Regions from separate parts of the Dorea formicigenerans genome, predicted to be linked through region 3. Evidence: a T-box and tRNA genes for the amino acid it is inferred to sense, from the RefSeq annotation. Region 3 holds a T-box; the other regions hold tRNA genes.
What was found. The T-box of region 3 lies ahead of leuS (leucine--tRNA ligase). A T-box ahead of a tRNA ligase gene usually reads a tRNA of that ligase, here a tRNA-Leu.

Region 1 (8,055 bases), 250 kb from region 3:
CAATACTGATCAGACCTGCCTGTGAGATCATATCGTCTTTGTAGCCTTTTGATTTCAGATACTTGTACAGATCATCACTGTACTTGTTCGAATATCCCAGACCAAATGCTTTGATCGTATCGTCACTTAGCTTTCGATCTTTTAAGTATGTAAGGGCATGTCCCCCTTGCGGCCTTAAAAGCTGTACATAAAAGTACTGTGCTGCTGCCTTATTAATCTCCAGTAATATAGCTTTTGTATCTGCGCGCTTTTTCGCCTCCCCGGAGTACTCCGGTTCCGGAAGCTCCACACCTGCACGATCCGCCAGATATTTCAGTGCCTCTACAAAAGAATAATGTTCATATTCCATCAGAAATGTGAATACATTTCCTCCGGCACCACAGCCAAAGCAATAATACATCTGCTTCTGTCTGCTGACTGAAAATGACGGGGATTTTTCATTATGAAATGGACATAATCCAAAGTAGGAGCTTCCTTTTTTCTGAAGTCTCACATAACTGGAAATTACATCTACGATATCATTTTTTGACCGGATTTCTTCCACTAATTCCTCTGGATAATACATATCTGCGTCCTTTCATTTTTCATCATCTCTTCTTCAAATCCAGAAGAAGAAACGTCCCTATTAATAATATTCGACACAAACTTTATATTTCCTTTAATTTTTCCAAGATTCTGGGATAAAAAATTCCGTAAATTTCTTCACTGCATAAGTATCCGTCATTCCTGCGATATAATCGCACACGACCCGTGACAGCTCTTCTCCCTTTTTTAACATATTCTGTGATTGCTCCGGAAGAAACTCCGGATTCTTTATATAGAATTCATATAGATTGGTAATCATATGGATTGCTTTGCCCTCTTCCTTCTTGGCAACCGGGTTACGGTAAACATTTTCAAACATAAATACACGAAGGCCCTGCATAGCCTCATGAACTTCCTCAGACATCTGAATCACCGGACGATCCACACTGTTGATAATAACATTATGTACAAGTGTGTTCAGGCGTCCTTTCACCGAAGTTCCCAAAACATCCGTATATTTCTTCGGAATATCTTCTTCTCTTAAAATACCGCCACGGATTGCATCATCAATATCATGATTAATATAGGCGATCTTATCTGACAGGCGCACGATCTGTCCTTCCAGTGTTGACGGGCGTCCGCTTGTTTTGTGATTCCTGATCCCGTCAATGACTTCCCATGTAAGATTCAGTCCCCGTCCTTCCTTTTCTATAGATTCCACCACTCGCACACTCTGCTCATTGTGTTTGAAACCTCCCGGGCAAAGTTCATTGAGCGCACGCTCCCCTGCATGCCCGAAAGGTGTATGTCCCAGATCATGCCCCAGGGCAATTGCTTCTACCAGTTCCTCATTAAGCCGGAGTGCTTTCGCAATTGTTCTTGCATTTTGTGACACCTCCAGTGTATGTGTCAGCCTTGTACGGTAATGATCTCCTTTCGGAAGAAGAAACACCTGGGTCTTCTGCTTCAGTCTGCGGAACGCCTTGCAGTGCACGATCCGGTCACGATCACGCTGAAAGACCGGACGAATATCACATTCCTCTTCCTTAATCTTCCGGCCTTTTGAATTCTTACTCAATGTCGCATAAGGACTTAAATACTCCAATTCTCTTTCTTCCATCTGCTCCCGAATCATCATAGAATCACGCTCCATCTTCACACTTGTATAATCATACTTTCATTATACAATACAATTCCGTCTGCTGGTACTGTTTTTCACATTATATTTTCTTACAGATTCAAGAATACCTGATTGATGTATTTTTACATATAATGATATTTCTTTCGCTGTCTGATAAAAAATGCAGCTGTCATAAAAAGTGTACAAAGCTCTGCCACTGTAACGGCACTCCAGATTCCGTTCACTCCAAAGAATACAGGCAGTATCAGAACTGCCGCCATCTGGAATAATAATGTTCGAAGAAATGAAATCGCAGCCGAAATCATTCCATTGTTCAATGCTGTAAAGAATGCTGATCCATAAATATTGAATCCATTGACCAGAAAACTGATAAAATATATCCTGAATCCGTGTCTTGTCAGCTCAAATAATTCTGCGTCATATCCCACAAACAATTTTGCAAGCGGTGTTGTAATCACCTGAGAGAACATGAAAAGTCCAATCCCCCATAGTCCAATCAGCCGCAGGCTCTTTTTAAACATATTTTTCAGCTCACTGTGATTGCCGGCACCATAATGATAGCTGACGATCGGCGCACTTCCAATAGAATATCCGATAAAAATAGCAACAAATATAAAGTTCGCATACATAATAGATCCATAAGCCGCTACTCCATTTTCACCGGCCACTTTCATAAGCTGCAGATTATAAAGAGAATTTACCACTGAACTGGACAGATTCGTCATAAACTCGGATGCACCATTGCTGCATGTCTTTAATAAAATTCTTCTGTCAAAACTTGGTCTTCCAAGTTTCAGAAGACTTGAATTTTTTCGTGCAAAATAAAAAATCGGGAACAATCCGCCGATAAATTCTCCGCATACTGTCGCAACTGCTGCCCCTGCAATTCCAAATCCAAGACGTCCCACAAACAAATAATCCAGAACCATGTTGGTCACACCCGCCACAATGATAACTTTTAGCCCAAGTTTTGGTTTCTGTGCTGCTACAAAAAAGCTCTGAAACACATTCTGCAGCATAAAAGCCGGAAAAGAAATAAATGTGATGCGCCCGTACAACACGCAGTCTGAAAGCAGTTCACCAGCTGCGCCAAGCATCACTGCTACCGGACGAATCAAAATCATTCCAAGAATACTAACTGCTATGCCGCCAATGATCGTAACATAGACTAACATGGAAAAATATTCATTTGCCTTTTCTTTTTTTCCTTCTCCAAGAGTTGTTGCTACAATCGCGCTGCCTCCGGTACCGATCATAAATCCAAGAGCTGAAAGTCCCATCAGAATCGGCATAATTAAATTGATTGCTGCAAATGCAGTCTTTCCGGCAAAATTCGACACAAACAGACCGTCTACAACTCCGTAGATCGATGTAAAGATCATCATCACAATAGACGGTAATACAAATTTTATTAATTTTTTATAAGTAAAATGATCTGATAACTGAATCTCCATAAAAAAAATCTACTCCTCTTTTTCAAGAATACCTCTGCAATCCTGCCGGATGCTATATCAGAAGTGCATTCACTTCTGCTTCTATAAAATCCTCAACTATACTCGAGACATTTGAAGCTTATGGATATTCGCTTTTAATTCCATATTGTATTTTTCGTAAAGTTCCAGCATTTTCTTGCATTCTTCCTTACTCATACCAGAAAATGCCTGATTCTCTGCCTCTATCACTGGATAAATCTTCTCTTCCATAAGTTTCTGTCCCTTTTCCGTCAGATGAATATGCATATCACGGCCTTTTCCTTTTTCCAGTATCAGATATCTATCCTGTTCCAGCTTACGGATCGATGAATTCACTGTCTGCTTTGGAATACAGCACATCTGACTGATATCGCGCTGCAAACATCCATCCCCCATCTCACAAATGGCGTATAGAATATCAAATCCGCTTAATGACAGTCCTACCTTTGTCGCAGCCTCACGGTATACATCATTAAACTCTTTATAAATGTGATTAAACTCTATGAGCTGACGGCTCATGTATAGTGTTTTTTGTTTCGACTCCATTATTTTTTCTCCTCAAGTCCGATTTCGTACTTATTACAGTATAGTCCGATTTCGTACTCGTGTCAAGTGTTTTACTCGATATTGCCAATCCAAATGAAAGAAGGAAAGGACGAAGTCAAAACAATTCGCAAAAGAACAAAAAAGATGAAAAAAAGCAAAAATTGTTGTTGCTTTTTTCCTGAAAGTGTAGTAATATAATCTTCGGGCAATCGAGAAAAGCCTTTTATGCGGAAGTGTCGGAACTGGCAGACGAGCAAGACTAAGGATCTTGTAAGCATTGCGCTTGTGTGGGTTCAAGTCCCATCTTCCGCATTAACTTTTCAACAACATATTGCCTGCGATCATGAAAATGATTCATAATGCGGAAGTGTCGGAACTGGCAGACGAGCAAGACTAAGGATCTTGTAAGCATTGCGCTTGTGTGGGTTCAAGTCCCATCTTCCGCATTAACTTTTCAAATTTTATATTGTTTGTAATCATGTAAATGATTTACATAAATGCGGAAGTGTCGGAACTGGCAGACGAGCAAGACTAAGGATCTTGTAAGCATTGCGCTTGTGTGGGTTCAAGTCCCATCTTCCGCATTAAAAAACTCAGGTAAAAGTACCTGAGTTTTTTTCTTAAGAATCACAGCGTTTCCTGTCTCTAGACTTCAAAATCATTGCCTTGCTTTGGTCTGCTTCTAACTTATTCTATTTCGCTGATATCTTCAAGTGGTATTCTGCATCCATCTTCCAGCACAAGAATTTTTTGATATTCATCGATTTTTTTCACGATTCCTATTTTTGTCTTATAACTGCCACCACTTTTTCTTCCATCCGGAACATAATATACAAGTTGGATTTTCTGCCCCGGCTCTGACACAATTTTTTGAAGCTTCACATTCAATTGTTCTTTCATCTCTTCATCCAATTCCATACGTATATCTGTAACTCTTGCCGCCTCCTCGATTGCTGCCTGGTGTCCGGTCAGTGCTGCAAATGGTGCAAACTGTGCTGCCCGGTCTTCCACCGGCATAGGTTTATGCCTTTTCGAAACAGGATGTGGCAGATTGATAATATCTTCATAATTTAAATTTGTATTGTCCCTATCATATCCAGTCATTTTCCACCTCAATTTATTCGCCATTACTACGTTTCTATGCTTTGTGCCCGCCAATCTGACTATTCCTCTCAACAGCCGTGGCACCTTCTTCCAGATTCATACCTTTGAGGAGAGCATTTTTCCCAAATTTCTTTTTGATATCCAGTGCTGCATGCTGCAATTTCTTTTCCCGTTCCAGCTTCTCTTTGCGTTTCTGCTGTTCCTCTTCCAGGTGACTATAATCGGTAAATAAATCTAACTGTTCAAAAGAAGCCTTCTCTTCCGCCAGCGATTCATCGACAACATGATTTGCCGTAATATATACACGGCGTACGAAAAGGTCAGGATTCACGATTTTGTCATACAATTCCAGAATCATCTCGATCATCTCTATTGAAGAGGAAGTTCGGTTTTTCAGATTTGCTGTTCCATGTGCATGCTTGGGTACTTTTCTTCCATAGCGGTCCACCGTAATTTCCCCTTGATACTGTTTCTTTTTGTTTCCACTTTCCAGATTACCAATATCATAACCAACCGTCAGAACAAGCTGATCTGTCACAAGATGCTTATCCACCAGATCAAGTGCAAGAAGGTCTGTCATTTCCTTAATGATCAGTCTGGTCTGTTGAAAATCATATGGGCAATGCAGTACCTGTCCGGAACCAATGCTGTTACTCTCTGGTTTATAGGCTTTGACCTGAGCAATCGTACAAGGTTCCCACCCCCATGCATGATCAATGAGAAGCTCTGCATTTACCCCAAACAGCCGATACAGCAATTCTTCATTATAATAATCTGTTTCTTTTCCAATGGAACATCTCGCCACATCTCCCATGTTATAAATGCCATGAGACAAAAGTTTTTTTGCGTATCCCTGTCCGACCCTCCAAAAATCCGTAATTGGCTGATGCGTCCAAAGCAAACGTCTGTAACTGATCTCATTGAGTTCTGCAATTCTGACCCCATTATGATCTGGTTCCACATGTTTTGCCAGAATGTCCATGGCAACTTTACAAAGATACAGGTTCGTTCCAATTCCCGCAGTCGCAGTCATTCCCATTGTATCGTAAATGTCCCGGATTATTTTTGATATCAGTTCTTTCGCCGTCATTCCATATGTGTTCAGATAATCCGTTACATCACACATAATCTCATCGATAGAATATACATGGATATCTTCCGGTGCCAGATATTTTAAATAAATCTGATAAACCCGTGTACTATATTCCATGTAATGCGCCATTCTCGGGGTTGCTACAACATAATCTACAGCCAGATGCGAATTCTTTTCCAGTTCTTTCTTATCAAAAGAAGAACCGGAAAAACAATGTTCCGGTATCTGTCTTAATCTCTGATCATTCACTTCTTTTATACGTTGCACAACTTCAAACAATCTGGCTCTTCCAGGAATCCCATAAGTTTTGAGCGATGGTGACACTGCAAGACAAATTGTTTTCTCTGTACGGCTTGCATCTGCCACAACCAGATGCGTACCCAGCGGATCTAAGCCACGCTCTATACACTCCACAGACGCATAAAAAGATTTCAAGTCAATTGCTGCATAGATTCGGTTCTTTTCCACCGGTCACACCTCCTTATCTTATACAATCCATTTTACTTCTTATTCTTCAATACATATTTTCTAATATAAGAACAGGTCTTCTCTTCTCCCTCTTCTGCCAGCATCTTAAGCAATTGATGCAGAAGCTCTGCTGTCTCCGGATGAATCATCTTGCCAAGCCTTGCAGCACCTTTTTCATAGTATTCCAAAGGTGCCTGATTCGTATACTTCTCTTTCATATAATTCTTCGACGCTGCCACACGGTCGATAAACATTTCCACCACATATCTGACCGGCATCTTCATACCGATAATTCCTTCATTCAGATCAGTACTATAATCCAGCCAGTATTCATAGTGATGCCTGTTGCGCCCTTTGTGGTGTAGCCATGCCGCAGAATAACCTTTCACTTCCCGTTCTGCATTGTTAGGGCTTCTTGTTCCCTGATAGAACTTGCAGCCCACTAGAAATTCAGTTGGTGAATACTTGGACAGATCATGCAGAAGGCCCTGTTTATATAATCCAACTTTAAAACAACCTTGGCAGACAAGCCATTTATGGTGATTGATCGTCTTCAAATGTTGCAGTGCCTTCATACAGTTTCTCCTTTCCCAGATACAAGAACAACTATCTCTCGCTCATCCAATTCTATATTTCTCTGATTTTCCAACACAACCAGATCTTTTAAAATGCCTTCTTTCGTTGATGCTGCTCTGTACCATTTACGGCCTTTCTTTAATGCCGGCAACGCAAATTCGTGTTCCAGCCAGTGCATATTATAAGCCACAAAGCAATCTGCTTCTTCCTTATCCTGACTACTGTAATATATGCCGATCTGTCTGCTCGCCACTTCAGTTGACGCTCTCCATGCCATCTCTCCGTGATAGGATACGTCCGGAATTCCACAACCGCTTTGGTCTATTCCAAGCAGCTCTTTCTCCTGATGAAACAGCCTATATTTCTTCCGAAATTTGATCAACTGCTTCACAAACTGATACATCTCCTGTTCTTTTAACAGATTTCTCCAGTTTAACCAGCCAATCGGATTATCCTGGCAATAAACATTATTATTACCTTTCTGGGAATTTGCAAATTCATCCCCGGCAAGAATACACGGAACTCCCTGGGAAAGCAATAGCAAAAACAATGCATTTCTCATCTGGTTCTTCCGAAGCTCCAACACAGCTTTCTTTCTGGTCAGCCCTTCTGCGCCACAGTTCCAGCTATAATTATAATCCGGTCCATCCTGATTGTTTTCTCCATTCGCCTCATTATGCTTGCCATCATAGGACACAAGATCTTTCAATGTAAATCCAGTGTGAGTTGTAATACAATTATAAATACCTTCCAGATCCCATCGTTTTCTTGTCTGATACATCACATCCGTTACAACCCCTTCGTCACCTTTTAAGAAACGACGCATCACATTCTGATATTCTTCTGCGTGTTTTAAAATCCGGACTCCCGTAAGAATTGGATCTTTTAAAATGATATCCATCGGCACATTGTATGGATTCAGTATAAATCCATCCACATGATATTCCATCACATAATTTCTCAGACAGTCTGTCACCATCAGCCCGGAAATACCTTCTGCAAATGGCATCTCAAGCACAACTTCAATACCAGCCTTATGACAATACTTCACAAGATCTTTTAATCCTTTTACTCCATCACCGTCCTTGGCATAAGCACTTTTCGGTGCGAAATAATATCCCGGACCATAG
Region 2 (8,055 bases), 440 kb from region 3:
GAACCGTGTCAAGATGGGAACCCATCATGATTGCCGGAAGATCATTATCCTGCCCATCCATATGAGCAATCAGGTTACCAGCTTCGTCCACATGGCATGTCATGCCAAGGCGCTTTGCCCAAGATGCAAAAAGTTCTCTTCCTTTTACATCTTCTTCGGAGAATGCCATTCTCGTGTACGTTCCATCTTCTTTTTTACCACACTGATAAATGTCTTCTAATCTGGAAACCACACGATTTATATTTGCTTTCATCCGAATTCCTCCTCCCTTGTGAATCTTTGTTTTTCTATGTCTCATATTATAGATATTTTTTTAACAATACGCATCTGCATAATTGGACAAAAAAATAACAGAGATTTATCAACAACTGATAAATCTCTGTTACTTTCTCAAAAAACTGCTATTTTTTTAAATTTTCCATCATTTTACATACAACTAAGCCAATTCGGACAGATAGTACTTCATTAGGGTTATCAAAATCTATGCCTGTGATCTGCGAAATCCGCTCAATACGATAGGCCGCCGTCTTATAATGTATATACAAGTCCTGAGCTGTCTTTGTCAGATTCTGGTTGTGTTCCAGATAAGTCTTAAGTGTCAGGATCAGATCCTGACGCTGCTGTTTTTTGTAATGATATAATTTTTGAAGAGATTCTGGTACATATTCCATCATTTCTTTCTCATCACTGAGCTGACAAAGCAGTTTGAAAATTCCCATGTCGGAGAAAATCATAATTTTGGACTGACTGTCTTCATTTTCATCTCCAAGAATATCAATAAACATCAGTGAATCAGTTGCCTCTTTAAAACTGCTCGGAATATGTTCAATCCCCTCTATCATTCGTCCGACTCCGGCACAGACTTTCAAATCTTTTTTCGTACTTGCCACACGCTTCTGGATTTTCATGACTATTTCTTTCAATTCATGACGATATTCTTCCTGTTTTCTCGCCGGATCTACTTCCTGGATCACAATGACTCTGTCCATATCATTCTGAATCTTCACATTCGGAAATTCAATAGCGATCGCATTGTTCAATATATTCGTGTATTTCACCGTGTCATTCAGATCGACCTGATTTGAGCTATATCCGAGATTGAACGCAATAATACGGTAGGACGCATCCATAGAAATTCCAAGCAGGGAACTGTCCCTTCGAAGTTCCTGAATTGAGTGAACCTTTCCATTCAAAATATTGTTCATAATATCACTCTGGAACTTTTTCTCAAGATCTGCCAGTGAACTTTGACGGAACAATTCCTGCTTCAACGCTGTTACTGCATTCTCAACTGCAATAAAATCCATACCGTTGACCGGATGTTCTGTTTCAGTAACAACCAGATACATTCTCGCATTATACATAACATTCAATCGCACAAGATACTGCCCAATCTTTTCTTCCGGTTTTTCCTCCAATGTAATTTCCTGTCTCCGGTATTTATAATTTGAATAGAAGTCTAAAGAATATTCTTTTGCGTCCGGCTGAATTTCAAATTCACGGATTCTCGTATCTGTTGTCGCCTGGCATTCCAGATTCTGATCAAACAATGCCACCGGGTTTCCAATCAGTTTTGACAAAATGTCTACAATACGCTGCACTCCATTTTCCATGGAATGAAAGGAAAGTGACAGTGCCGTGAAATTATCATGAGTTGTCTTAAAATACTTAAGTCTGATAACTTCCTCACTGAAAATATGCTCCATGATCGTATTAAGAATTTCTCGAAATGGCATTTCAAACGGAATCTCAATGACAGGAATTTCTGTCTTTTGAGCATACTCCTGTATGACCGCCATCTTTTCCTCCAGGAAGTCTACGGTTCTTCCTTGCTTAATCACAAGTGCACTTACTTTTTTCTTTGCAAGCTCCGCGATATAACTGCGGAACTCTTCCGGGGAACAATTCTGAAATGCATTCAATCCTGTCAGAAGGACCTCTCCACCACTGATAAAACGAACAATATCTGGAGATTCAATAATCGTAACACCACGGATTTCCTGGCCAATACCACCTTTGCCCCAGAGCAGATTCGCTTTCTGAAATAATTTCATATCAAGCATATCCTGTACTGTAAATCCCATAATCTTCTTCCTTTCGTCATTTCATTCTTTCTTCTTTTGTTCCTCTAAAAACATCGATTTTATTATAATGAATATCTAATAAATGTGCAAGAGCAAAAAAGCACCGAAAACTTTAAGTCTTCGATGCTCTTTCATAAATCAACTGCGGATGACGGGACTTGAACCCGTACATAGTCACCTACGTCAGATTTTGAGTCTGATGCGTCTGCCATTCCGCCACATCCGCATATCCCAGCTTTTTCAAGCCGAGATTAATTGTAACACACAACTGCGTGAAATACAACATTTATTTTATTAATTTTTTTCCAATATCAAAACAATCAAAGGTTGCGAAATAATCTGCTGGTGTTTCAGCTCTTCGGATAAGCTGTGTGCTTCCATCTTCTTTTAAGAGCACCTCTGCGGATTTTAATTTTCCATTATAATTGTATCCCATAGAAAATCCATGTGCCCCTGTATCATGAATCATAAGAACATCTCCCATATCAATCTTCGGAAGCATACGGTCAATTGCAAATTTGTCATTATTCTCACAAAGGGAACCTGTTACATCATATTTGTGATCACACGGCACATCTTCTTTTCCCATGACTGTAATATGGTGATATGCACCATACATAGCCGGACGCATCAAATTTACTGCGCATGCATCTACCCCAATATATTCCTTATGGGTGTGTTTCTCATGAATTGCTTTTGTTACAAGGCAGCCATAAGGTCCCAACATAAATCTTCCAAGTTCTGTATAAAGAGCTACATCTCCCATGCCTGCAGGCACAAGAACCTCATTATAAACTTCCCGCACACCGTCTCCAATCGCACGGATATCATTTGGCTCCTGATCTGGTGTATACGGAATTCCGATACCGCCTGACAAATTAATAAATTTGATATGAATGCCTACCTCTTTCTGAAGCTTTACAGCCACTTCAAATAATACTTTTGCAAGCATCGGATAATATTCATTTGTTACAGTATTACTTGCAAGGAAGGCATGAATTCCAAATTCCTTCGCACCTTTGCTTTTTAAAATCTTAAATGCTTCAAAAAGCTGCTCCGTTGTCATACCAAACTTGGCATCTCCCGGGTTATCCATAATATCATTACTAATCTTAAACAGTCCGCCCGGATTATACCGGCAACTGATCGTTTCTGGAATCTCACCAATTGTCTCTTCAAGGAAATCAATATGCGTAATATCATCCAGATTAATAATTGCTCCTAACTTGTGTGCAAGTTCATATTCTTCTCTCGGTGTGTCATTGGAAGAAAACATAATGTCCTCTCCCTTTACTCCCATTGCATCTGAAAGGAGAAGTTCTGTATAAGAAGAACAGTCACATCCGCATCCATACTCTCTCAAAATATCAATCAGAAACGGATTCGGCGTTGCTTTAACTGCAAAATACTCTTTATACCCCGGATTCCATGCAAATGCTTCTTTTAGTGCCTGCATATTCTTGCGAATTCCCTTCTCATCATAAAGATGAAATGGAGTTGGATATTTTTTAATAATTTCATCCAGTTGTTCTTTTGTTACAAATGGTTTTTTCTTCATTGCATGTTCTCCTCTCGTATTGCCAGAAGTTTTATTTCATTACTAAGAGCACTTTTATATAACTCTACAAAATTTTTCTGTCCGGAATAAAGGCATGTATTAATACTTCCTTCTCCATACTCTCCGGTCAGCACATATCTGGAATCTGTAATCACACCAATCTGCATTCCACGATTGTTTCCCATATAGACTCTGGCATTTCTAAAATTCACAGGTTGATCTGTCACAATTACGACTTTCTTTTTAGCCCGGATCAGACTTTCCAGCTCATCCACGAACAATAACAGGTAATTTCTTGTACAGGAAATGTATACTCTCTCTTCGGCTTTTGCCAGAAGATTACGAATCTTATCCAAAATATTAGAAGAACCTTCTATTGTAATGTACCCTTCTACATGATCTTTTTCAGATGGCATATGCTTCTTTAGCCATCTTTGGGACTCTTCCAGCCTCCGGATTCTATTCCGGCAAAATTCGTCCAATGGCACAGATACATATTTTTTTGTTGTTCCTTCTTCCACCAGATAAGCCGCACCTTTTTCAGTCATACTTGCAAGCGAATTATACGCATTGGATCTAGATATTCCAAGCTGCTTTGCGACTTCATAGCCTGTCGTCTTTCCTTCACTGATCAGGCAGCCGTAAATTCCTGCTTCCTGCCTTGTAAGCCCAAATTCCATCAGGCGTTCGATATATGATTTATCTTCCATTTTTTCACCTGTTCTCATTTTTATCCTTTTGTAGTAGTTCTCTCACGGAACACTATAGTATATTTCTCGCTATCAGTCAAGTGCTTAAATGAGAAATATATTCAAAAAACGAACAACAGATGAAAGAAATCTCTCATCTGTTGTTCATTTTCAGTAGTTCTTAATCTATCACTGCTATTTTCATAATATTGCTGACTCCGGCAACATTTCCGGAAATATTCGGGGAAGGGATTCCTGCTGTCAGGACTACAGTGTCTCCAGTCTCTGCAATCTGTTTTGCTCTTACAAGATCTAACGCGCTGCTACAGATTTCATCTGTAGAATTTGCATTAATAGAGCAATACGGACGTACTCCCCAGTAAATCTGCATTCTGCGAAGTGTATCTTCATTTGGTGATATACCGATAATCTCTGTCTTCGGTTTAAATTTGGACACAACTCTTGCAGTTGCTCCTGATACAGTTGGTGTAATAATACACGCTGCTTTCAGATTTCTTGCAGTTGTTACAGTTGCATATGCCAGAGCACTGGAAGCATTTCTCATTCTGTGTGCACCTGCTTTTTCCAGCATCTCCTTATAATCCAGATGCTGCTCCGTACTTTCTACAATGTGTACCATCATCTTCAGTGCTTCAACCGGATATTTCCCCTGTGCAGTCTCACCTGAAAGCATGACAGCGTCTGTTCCGTCGTAAACTGCGTTTGCCACATCTCCAACCTCTGCTCTTGTCGGACGTGGATTACGGATCATAGAATCCAGCATCTGAGTTGCTGTAATGACCGGTTTGTAATTATCATTACATTTCTGAATGATCAATTTCTGGAGATATGGAACTTCTTCTGCCGGGATTTCTACACCGAGATCTCCTCTGGCAACCATGATACCGTCTGCACAGCGGATAATCTCATCAATATTATCAATTCCCTCTGAGTTCTCAATCTTTGCAATGATCGGAATATATGGTGCTCCGCATTTATTTAAGTAAGAACGGATTTCCAAAATACACTCAGCATTTCTTACAAATGATGCTGCAATAAAGTCAATTTTCTGCTCAACACCGAATTTCAGGTCTTCTTTATCCTTTTCTGTAATTGCCGGAAGTCTGACTGGAACATTCGGGACATTGACTCCCTTTCTCTCGCCAAGTTCACCACCATTAACGATTGTACAGATAATATCTGTCTCCGTCTTTTCTTTTACTTTAAGTCCGATCAGACCATCATCGATCAGAATCATGTTCCCGATCTGCACATCATCGACCAGACCTTTGTATGTCAGAGAAACTTTTGTTTCATCTCCTTCGATTTCTTCATTCGTCAGAGTGATTGTCTCGCCTTCTTTTAACAATACCTTTTTTCCGTCTTTCAAAACACCTGTACGGATTTCCGGTCCCTTTGTATCCAGAAGGATTGCCACTGGTTTCTTCTCTTCTTCGCGAATCTTCTTCAACATGTCCATACGGCCTTTTTGTTCTTCATGTGAGCCATGTGAAAAGTTAAATCTTGCGATATCCATGCCTTCTTTTACAAGCCGTCTCATGATATTCTCATCGTTTGAATTCGGTCCCATTGTGCAGACAATCTTTGTTTTCTTCATTCCTGTTCTCCTTTTGTTGTTCAATTTCTAAATTACATGTTTATGAGTAAATAAATGCTCCTGGCAATATTCATAATTTCCATTGCACTTGGAACAATATCTAAACTCCAGTTTTGGGTCATCCAGTTCGGTTCTTCCGCAGACTGCGCATCTATGTCTTGCACCGTCTTTATAGTAATTGACCGGGTGTGCCTTATGAACCTGTCTGTGAAAATCATTTTTGCGCTTCACCTGTGAAGGACGGTATGGTCTTACATTTCTTGAATTCAGGAAAAATATCAGAAAATTCAAGATTGAGACAACTGCCGCCAGTGCATTTGCTTTATAGTATATTCCATAGGCACTTCCTCCATACGCCGGGAGAAATGCCTGGATAACTGCCCAGATAAAATACGCTCCGTCCAGCCACGCCAGCCATTTGGCTTTTACCGGAATGATGAAATATAGCATGAACTGTGCATTCGGATTCATAGCTGCGTATACAAGGAATAACGACATGTTCAGATATCCTGTTCCAAGCGGCAATACAAGCCCTGTCAGTACATAGACCAAAATGGCAGCAATCACATGAAACAGAACTCCGGCAAAGAAGTAGAGGTTAAAACGGAAAGTCCCCCATGCCCGTTCCAGTTCTTTCCCGATAAAATAATAAAGAGATAATGCCACCAGCATCCAGATCAGACTGTATGACGGAGGCTGAATGATAAATGTAATGATCCTCCAGACCTGTCCGTGCAGAATTGCCTGTGCATTCAGGCAGAGATACTGTGCATAAAATGCCGGATTTATCAAGTAGAGCACATATCCGGCTCCATACATGATGATAATGTACAACATCAAATTCGGAACTGCATATCTTCCGATCTTTCGTTCCATTTTGTCCATCCAATTCATATTGTCCTAACTCCTGTTAAAATTATTTTCACACATAGCCATTCTATCGTCTTGCTATTATTTTGTCAATCATACGCTCCCCAGCTTTCTGTAATTTTACATTTTTTACAATTTTTTTATTCGCATTTCATATTTCTTTTATGTTTCTTTTATGTTAAGAACACGATTTCTTAATTGTAATTTGGCGCAAACTGTCGTATAATATTTTAGTTATATTGGCAGATTATATTATAATAGGAAGAGATATCTGCCAAATGAATTTTAATCATATCTTTTTTAATAATAAACATTGAATAAGGAGTACATAAATTATGGTTCAAAACGACATTTACACTCTCGGTATTGACATCGGTTCTACTACGGTTAAGATTGCTGTATTAGATCAGGATAATGAAGTACTGTTCTCCGATTATGAAAGACATTTTGCCAATATCCAGGAGACTTTATCTGATCTTCTTGGGCGTGCCATTCATAAACTTGGTGCCATTCACGTCTCTCCGGTCATCACCGGATCTGGCGGACTGACACTTGCCAAGCATCTGGGGGTACCTTTCGTTCAGGAAGTTATAGCCGTATCCACGGCTCTTCAGGACTACGCTCCTCAGACCGATGTAGCTATTGAGCTCGGCGGTGAAGATGCTAAAATCATTTATTTTGAAGGCGGGAATATTGAACAACGTATGAATGGTGTCTGTGCCGGTGGTACAGGTTCTTTTATTGACCAGATGGCATCTCTTCTTCAGACAGACGCTTCCGGTCTTAACGAATACGCAAAGAATTACAAAGCACTTTACACGATTGCTGCAAGATGTGGTGTATTTGCAAAGACGGATATCCAGCCACTCATCAACGACGGTGCTGCAAGAGAAGATCTGGCTGCCTCCATTTTCCAGGCAGTTGTCAACCAGACTATCAGTGGTCTTGCATGCGGTAAACCTATTCGCGGACACGTTGCATTCCTTGGCGGACCTCTGCATTTTCTCTCCGAACTGCGCAAGGCATTTATCCGTACATTGAATCTGGATGATGAGCACATCATTGCCCCGAATCATTCCCATCTGTTTGCAGCCATTGGTTCTGCCCTGAACTCCAAAAAGGATCTGGACGTACCAATCCAGGAGATGCAAAAGCGCCTGGAAGGCAAGATTAAGATGGAATTTGAAGTTGACCGTATGGAACCTTTGTTTGCAAGTGAAGCTGACTTTCAAGAGT
Region 3 (8,055 bases):
TGAGAAGATTGTTCCTGGAATAAATGATGTTACAATTCATATCGGTGAACTTCCAACAGAGGCTGGAGTATACACAGCAGCTGGTGTGACAGTCAACAGTAATTATAATACAGCCATTGGTGTTGGCACACTTGTAATTGCACAGAAAAAGACAAATGCAAAACTTTCATTTAATCAAAATATTGAAAATAAACACAACCGTTTAACAGCAGCAGAGGCAGAAAGCTTTGATTTTGGTGGTCATATTGAAGTAGATGGAAATGCTGTGGGAGATACACCTGGAATTAGAACTAATTTTGTTGGTAAGACCGCAACAGGTGAAATTGTGTCTGGAACGGAAGCTTTTAAAGAAGAGGGAGAATATATTGAAACAATCTCTATTATCGGCGGTAACTATTTGGCAATACCAATTGTAAGAACTTATACGATTGGTGAAGCGAAAAATACAATTCAGTTCGAAAAAAAGATCGTATATGCAAGTTATGATGGAAATGAACACGGCATGACTGCTTACGCATACAATGAGGACGGAGATAAGCTTGGAGAAGCAGCGCTGGAATACCAGAACATTTTACAGACTTCAACGAATGTATCTCCGGTAGAGAATTCAAGTGCTCCAATAGATGCAGGAATGTACCGGGTAGTAGCAATCTATGATAATGCAGAATCAGAAGTTGGAACACTGGTTATCACAAAAGCAGTTGCCCAGGGGAATGTGACAGTCGGAAACGCAGAGACTACTTATGGACAGAAATTGAATTTGAACAGTGTGATTATTCAGACAAAGAATATAGCACAGAGAGATATCGCTGCAATACAGGATACAATCGCATGTGCCGGAAGTGATGAAGCAATTGGTTCTCATGCTATTACAGTAACTGTTCCGGAATCTGTATCCAGAAACTATCTGCGTACAATCAAGGTCAATAAAGGAACACATACAATTATTTCAAAAGAAGTTACAATTACAGCGGATTCTTGTAAAGCACAGTACGGCAATACATTTCCGGAGTTTACTTATCAAATATCCGGAGTCAGTGATAAGGAGAACCTTGGAGACATTTCCGTTGTGAAACGCGAAGATGGTAATCATGTTGGAACTTATACATTAGATGTGCAGGTGGCAAACCAGAATTCAAATTATAAGTATAATCTGGAATCAGGAACACTTACAATTAAGAAGCGTGCAATTACTGTGGCGATTGATAAGAAACAGAAAGTGAAAGGTCAGAAAGATCCGGCGCTGACTTATACAGTAGAAGGAGACGGATTAGTCGAAGGTGATTCACTTGGAATTTATCTGAGCCGTAAATCAGGTGAAAAAGTCGGACTTTACGACATTTACATGGACACTTCTAATCTGAATAAAGATTATGAATTAGCATCTGAACCAAGTGGAAAGGATAAGTTCGAGATTGTAGAGAACAAGGCGGGATTGACGAATCAGAAAAATGATTCTGGAAAATCTAAAACGAATGGAACTCAGGTAAAAAGTGTAAAGAAACAGCCGGGAACTGTATGGGATAGAATCAAAACCGGAGATAACAATAAGCCGGTTGGATATTTCATAGCAGTATTGATTTCACTTGCAGCAATCATTATGATAATCAGTGCCAGATTTCAGCGCAAGAAATAATACATTTTATGAAAATTGACTGTTGAAAAAGGCAGAAAACTTCGGATTGAGTCTTGACTTATTTTATCATTCTTCTTATAATAATGAAGAATATGAAAGAGACATGGAAGAGGAGTATTAAGAGCCTATCGTTTTCAGAGAGTTGCCGGAGGGTGCAAGGCAATGACGTAATCTCCCAACTCGCCTCGGAGTTCTTCTGCTGAACAGGTCAGACATTTATCGTAAGGACAACATAGGCAGGAGCGGGACTTCCCGTTACAGAAGCAATGAGTGCATATGAGAATTCATATGAAGAAGAGTGGTACCACGGAATCAAGCCTTTTCGTCTCTTTGGAGATGAGAAGGCTTTCATTTTATTTTAGATGCAGTATTGCAGAAAGAGAGGAAATCAATATGTCTAAGATACCTTACAATCATAAGGCGATCGAGAAAAAGTGGCGTGACAAATGGGAAGAGAATCCGGTCAATGTCCAGTTTGATGAGAATGGAAAGAAAAAAGAAAAATATTACTGCCTGGATATGTTTCCATATCCTTCAGGTAACGGACTTCATGTAGGTCATTGGAGAGGATATGTAATCTCTGATGTATGGAGCAGATATAAATTACAGCAGGGCTATTATATCATTCATCCAATGGGCTGGGATGCATTCGGACTTCCGGCAGAGAACTACGCAATTAAGATGGGAGTTCACCCGGAGATTTCAACAGCAGCTAATATTAAAAATATTAAGCGTCAGATCAATGAAATCGCAGCTCTTTATGACTGGGATCGTGAGGTCAACACAACAGATCCAAACTTCTACAAGTGGACACAGTGGATTTTTGTAAAGATGTTCAAAGAAGGACTTGCTTATGAGAAAGAGTTCCCAATCAACTGGTGCCCATCCTGTAAGACAGGTCTTGCCAATGAAGAGGTCGTAGGCGGAAAATGTGAGCGTTGTGGAGCTGAAGTTACAAAGAAGAATCTTCGTCAGTGGATGCTTCGTATCACAAAATATGCAGACAGACTTCTAAATGATCTGGACAAGCTTGACTGGCCTGAGAAAGTTAAGAAGATGCAGGCTGACTGGATCGGAAAATCTTACGGTGCAGAGGTAGATTTCCCGGTAGAAGGAAGAGATGAGAAGATTACAGTTTATACAACAAGACCAGATACACTTCACGGAGCAACATTTATGGTACTGGCTCCGGAGCATGAACTTGCTAAGAGCCTTGCAACAGACGAGACAAGAGATGCAGTAGAAAAATACATTTACGATGCATCTATGAAATCTAACGTTGACCGTATGCAGGATAAAGAAAAGACAGGTGTATTTACAGGAACATATGCAATCAACCCGTTAAATGGAGCAAAAGTTCCAATTTGGTTATCTGATTATGTACTGGCTGATTACGGTACAGGAGCTATTATGTGTGTACCTGCTCATGACGATCGTGACTTCGAGTTTGCAACAAAATTCAATATCCCAATCATTCAGGTTATTGCAAAAGATGGTAAAGAGATTGAGAATATGACAGAGGCTTATACTGAAGCTGTCGGAACAATGATCAATTCCGGTGAGTGGAATGGTATGGAGTCTGCCGTACTGAAAAAAGAGGCACCACATATTATCGAGGAGAGAGGAATCGGACGCGCAACCGTAAACTACAAGCTGCGTGACTGGGTATTCTCACGTCAGAGATACTGGGGAGAGCCAATTCCGATCGTTCATTGTCCGAAGTGTGGAAATGTTCCGGTACCGGAAGAAGAATTGCCACTTCGTCTGCCAGAGGTAGAATCCTATGAGCCGACAGGAACTGGTGAATCACCGCTTGCTGCAATCGATGAGTGGGTAAACTGTAAGTGTCCACAGTGCGGTGCTGACGCTAAGAGAGAGACAAATACAATGCCACAGTGGGCAGGATCATCATGGTATTTCCTGCGTTATGTGGATAACCATAATGACAAAGAACTGGTTTCCAGAGAAAAAGCAGATGAGATGCTTCCGGTAGATATGTACATCGGTGGAGTAGAGCATGCCGTTCTTCACCTTCTGTATTCCAGATTCTATACAAAATTCCTGAACGACATCGGAGTCATTGACTTTGACGAACCATTTCACAAACTGTTCAACCAGGGAATGATTACAGGAAAGAACGGAATCAAGATGAGTAAATCTAAGGGAAATGTTGTATCACCGGATGATCTTGTAAGAGATTATGGATGCGATTCCCTGAGAATGTATGAGCTTTTCGTAGGACCACCGGAGTTAGACGCAGAGTGGGATGACCGTGGAATTGACGGAGTAAACCGTTTCCTGAAACGTCTGTGGAATCTTGTTATGGACAGCAAAGATTCAGATGTAAAAGCTTCGAAAGAGATGATCAAAGAGCGTCATAAACTTGTCTATGATGTAACAACACGTCTGGAGAGCTTCAGCTTGAATACAGTCATCTCTGCATTCATGGAGCACAACAATAAGCTCATCGAGATTGCTAAGAAAGAAGGCGGAATTGACAAAGAGACACTGTCAACAGTTGCAGTACTGCTTTCCCCATTTGCACCTCATGTAGCAGAGGAACTCTGGGAGCAGTTAGGACACGAAGGCAGCGTATTCAAAGCCGGATGGCCGACATACGATGAGAATGAGATGAAAGACGATGAAATCCAGGTACCTGTACAGATCAACGGTAAGACAAAAGCTGTCATCTCAGTACCAACAGACATTTCCAAAGACGATGCAATTGCAGCAGGAAAAGAAGCAATCGCAGATAAACTGACAGGAAATATCGTAAAAGAAATCTACGTTCCGAAGAAGATTATTAATATTGTAATGAAATAATTTGAGAAGAAATTCTCACAACAGAATAAAGTGCTTGGGAATATTGAAAAATTCGCTTGAAATCAAGGGTTACAGACATTTTTCTTCAAGGGAAAGGTATCATAGAATACTGTAAAATATCGTAACAGATTTTTAAAATGGAGTAAATTTGGAGTAAAGATTGAAAGAAAATGGAGTAAATATTTCAAGTCAAAATGGACGCAGGTAGTGGAAATACTTCCTGCGTCTATTTGATATAATTGATAAAAAATAAGGCTATTTTGCATTATAGTTATAAAAAGTAACATCCATCTAGGATTTCTAAATCCTTTACAATATATAACTCTTGAAATAATTTGAAATCATCACTGGTTAATATTAGGGTTGGTTTTGATTTTACTATGTTACCATTCTTGTCTAAATATTGTGAGTAATATTTCTTAGACTTAGAATCGTAAATGTCAGATGTAGTTAAAGCTTTGTTAAAAGGGTAAAGAAAACTTGTTTTATTCATGACAAAAGGTTCTTTTCCTTTTTTTAGGTTGAAACAAGCTTTAAATCTTACTATATATGAAAGATTCTTTTGGGTGATAATGGAAGGAAGAGCATTGCCACTCCAAAAAATAGGTTCTTTTTCATATATTGATTCATCAATTATTTTAGGAGGAAATGCTACGGACATATATTTTTTTTTGCTTGAATATCCATAAATTTTTTTATCTAAATAGTCATCAGAATCATTTGCGTTTGGAGAACTTTTTTGAATAGGAGTTTTAAAGAAATTCTTTTTAAGTTCATCCAACTGTGCTGTATGTAATTCTTTTAATTCTTCACTTGATATTCCATAACCTATAACATCACGTGATACGGTATCTATTATAGATTGAGATATAGCGTCTAATTTAATGATGTATACTTTATTTAAGCGTGGATTATAAATACCTAACTGTGTTATATTCTTAAATTCTTTATGTACAGAATGTTGTCCCATAATTAAATATATAAGTAATTGTAAGGTGTATTTGGGTTTGATTTCTTCTTTTAATACTTTTAAATCCCATAAAGTATCTTTGGTTAAATAATCTCCATCACCTGCTGATATGATAGATGTGTATCCACCTTCAAAAGTAAAACCATCTTTAATGATTGGACCATATTGTTCCCAAAAAGACAAAGTTCTTTTTATCATTGTTATAATGTTTGTAATAGTATTCGTATCAGGGGTGATTTCTGATACTGGCTTAAAATAAGCCATTCCTGCTCGATAACACACGTCATATCCCACTAATTTGCTTGCGCTAATAATAGATTCAGTATCTAATCCATTAATTTTGGAAAGTAATTTATAAGCAACAAATTCATTTTTAGCTATTTTAGCTCCGAGTATAGAGATATGAAAGGCAGTTTCTTTAGGTGTTCCCATACAGAATCTGGTCATATAGTCAATAACAAGACCAATTAAACTTGGATGGATGTTTTCTTGAGAATTTAGTTCAATTCCATCTTCTAAGGTAATACATGTAAAATCTTTTCGTTTAATATATCCACCTCTAGGCTGTTTTATTTTACTAATTCGTTGTGTGACTGAATACATTTTATTTCCTCCATGAAAAAATAATAGTTGTAATTTATTTTTTGAAGTTTTTGATTTTATTGTAACATTGAAAATATATGAGAACAATTACTATTTGATAAAGTTGATATAATAAAAGTGAGGTCAAGGGTCAAGGCGAAGCCGATACGCCGTAGGGCAGTCCTTGACGGAACGGATACAGCCAACAGCAGCCATATATCGGTATTATGGTATAGAAAACTTGGAATAAACAGATGTTACCAAAATGGAAACAAGAGAAATACATACTGGTACTTTTATTGTAGGTTTTATTGTTATATGATGTGAGTGAAAGAGAGGTATGGAGTATGGCATTAAATGATAACATCAAAAAATTCAGAGAAGAAAAAAATCTCACTCAGCAACAACTGGCAGATAAGTTATATGTTTCAAGGCAGACAGTTTGTCGTTGGGAAAATGGTTCAAGATGTCCAGATTTGATTACGGCAAAAAAACTGGCATTAGAACTAGATGTAAGTATGGATGAACTTATATCAGATGAAGATGTAAATGATATGCAAGTAAATTATGTAATAGGGAAATCTGAAAGGATACAAAATCGGATGCGTCTACAAGAATTCCGCAAAAAATTGTTGAATTTTATGGAGATTTTGGGAACCATATTTATGGCAATTATTCTGCTTTTTCGTGTTCAATTAGAGAGGGATATACCACTATGGTTTACCGTTAGTTTCTTTTGTATAGTAATTCCATTGATTACAGTCAATTTACTGATTTCTAAAAAGTTGAGAGAAATGTAGTGAGGTCAAGGAACAAGGCGTAGCCGATACGCCGTAGGGCAGTCCTTGACGGAACGGACACAGCCAACAGAACCATGATACAGCAGAGGACTTGAAAGGTCAGAAACCTTGCAAGTCCTCTTGTCTGTTACTGGGCGTTGTGTTTTAAGTAAAGTGCTTCTTTTACCACTTCTTTTTCAAATGCTTTGATATGACAATCATGTACTTCATTGTCAATATAAAAGCAATCGTCAGTCTGTGAGTAGGCAAGTTTGGTAACTTTCGGTTCATAAGTTTTTGTATCAATTCCGTAATAGTAAATCGTGGCGGTTGTTAATACCATGTGAATACTTTCAAAATCTCTTGTAAAAATAGTATGCCTGTCGGAATAGAAGAAATCAGACGGACATTCGTAGAACTCGGAACTGTCTTCTTTCAAAAATAAAGGTAATAGGTGCATTGCATTTCCAGCACGATTGACAAGAACATAAAAGCGTGGAATAAGGGCGGCATATTGGGTCATCATGGCAATATAGATATCGTCTAAATTATCAAGAAGATACTCGGAGCAGGAGTTGTTATAAAAGACATATTGCAGGGCATTGTTATTCTTACTTGTATGTTCCATAGGTACATTTTCTCCGTAAAGCCACCGCAAGTCTACATCTAAGGAGTCGGCAATCAATTCCATTTTATCGGCTTTTGGATTGTATTGTCCCGAAAGATAGGAACTGAACGCCCCTTTGCTGATACCTGTATCTTTGACTATGTCCACCTGTTTTTTATTTTTTGCTCTCATGGCAAATTTAATCCGTTCTGCGATTGTATTCATCTGAAAAACCCTCTCTTTCCATATCTCGTTATAACTTCTCATATCTTATCGTCTAAGGACACTATACCACAAGTTCAGAAAAAAGAAAACAAAAAGTTTATAAAAAACTAAACTTTCTATTGCAAAACGAATATGCCTGTGCTAATATACAATTAAGTTCAGAAAAAACTGAACAATGAACGGCGTCGTAATAGGAAAATGAAAATATGAGAAACTGACCTATCGGTTCAACGGGGAGAAAGGAATGTGTATGCAGATTACATTGACAAAAGAACAGGTAAAAGAAGCATTTGGAGAACTTCGCTTTATGGGTGCGGATAACTGTTACCGCTATGATAAAGACAGTAAGAAGAAAACAGAGGAAGTGGAAGCCTTAAAACTTCATCTTGGAAGCATGAAACTTGGAAACAGCGTGGATATTCGCTTGGAAGCA

Region 1: it encodes a tRNA-Leu, which carries the amino acid that the T-box ahead of leuS (leucine--tRNA ligase) is inferred to sense. The anticodon was not compared.
Region 2: it encodes a tRNA-Leu, which carries the amino acid that the T-box ahead of leuS (leucine--tRNA ligase) is inferred to sense. The anticodon was not compared.

Annotation. Positions count from the first base shown of each region.
Region 1 covers NZ_CP102279.1:1,840,056-1,848,110, forward strand. Annotated here, with positions in the region: gene dnaG (DNA primase) at 1-565, opposite strand, end outside; gene NQ560_RS09020 (deoxyguanosinetriphosphate triphosphohydrolase) at 659-1,663, opposite strand; gene NQ560_RS09025 (MATE family efflux transporter) at 1,789-3,120, opposite strand; gene NQ560_RS09030 (MarR family winged helix-turn-helix transcriptional regulator) at 3,217-3,684, opposite strand; tRNA gene NQ560_RS09035 (tRNA-Leu) at 3,912-3,996, shown strand; tRNA gene NQ560_RS09040 (tRNA-Leu) at 4,046-4,130, shown strand; tRNA gene NQ560_RS09045 (tRNA-Leu) at 4,184-4,268, shown strand; gene NQ560_RS09050 (YolD-like family protein) at 4,372-4,788, opposite strand; gene NQ560_RS09055 (Y-family DNA polymerase) at 4,823-6,349, opposite strand; gene NQ560_RS09060 (DUF5662 family protein) at 6,382-6,924, opposite strand; gene NQ560_RS09065 (alpha-amylase family glycosyl hydrolase) at 6,921-8,055, opposite strand, start outside.
Region 2 covers NZ_CP102279.1:1,653,952-1,662,006, forward strand. Annotated here, with positions in the region: gene NQ560_RS08145 (Zn-dependent hydrolase) at 1-253, opposite strand, end outside; gene NQ560_RS08150 (PucR family transcriptional regulator) at 402-2,084, opposite strand; tRNA gene NQ560_RS08155 (tRNA-Leu) at 2,228-2,310, opposite strand; gene NQ560_RS08160 (diaminopimelate decarboxylase) at 2,371-3,642, opposite strand; gene NQ560_RS08165 (TrmB family transcriptional regulator) at 3,639-4,370, opposite strand; gene pyk (pyruvate kinase) at 4,513-5,949, opposite strand; gene NQ560_RS08175 (rhomboid family intramembrane serine protease) at 5,977-6,843, opposite strand; gene NQ560_RS08180 (2-hydroxyacyl-CoA dehydratase) at 7,155-8,055, shown strand, end outside.
Region 3 covers NZ_CP102279.1:2,094,877-2,102,931, reverse strand. Annotated here, with positions in the region: gene NQ560_RS10325 (MBG domain-containing protein) at 1-1,636, shown strand, start outside; T-box leader at 1,732-1,969, shown strand; gene leuS (leucine--tRNA ligase) at 2,030-4,459, shown strand; gene NQ560_RS10315 (hypothetical protein) at 4,731-6,032, opposite strand; gene NQ560_RS10310 (helix-turn-helix transcriptional regulator) at 6,359-6,811, shown strand; gene NQ560_RS10305 (helix-turn-helix domain-containing protein) at 6,939-7,622, opposite strand; gene NQ560_RS10300 (hypothetical protein) at 7,873-8,055, shown strand, end outside.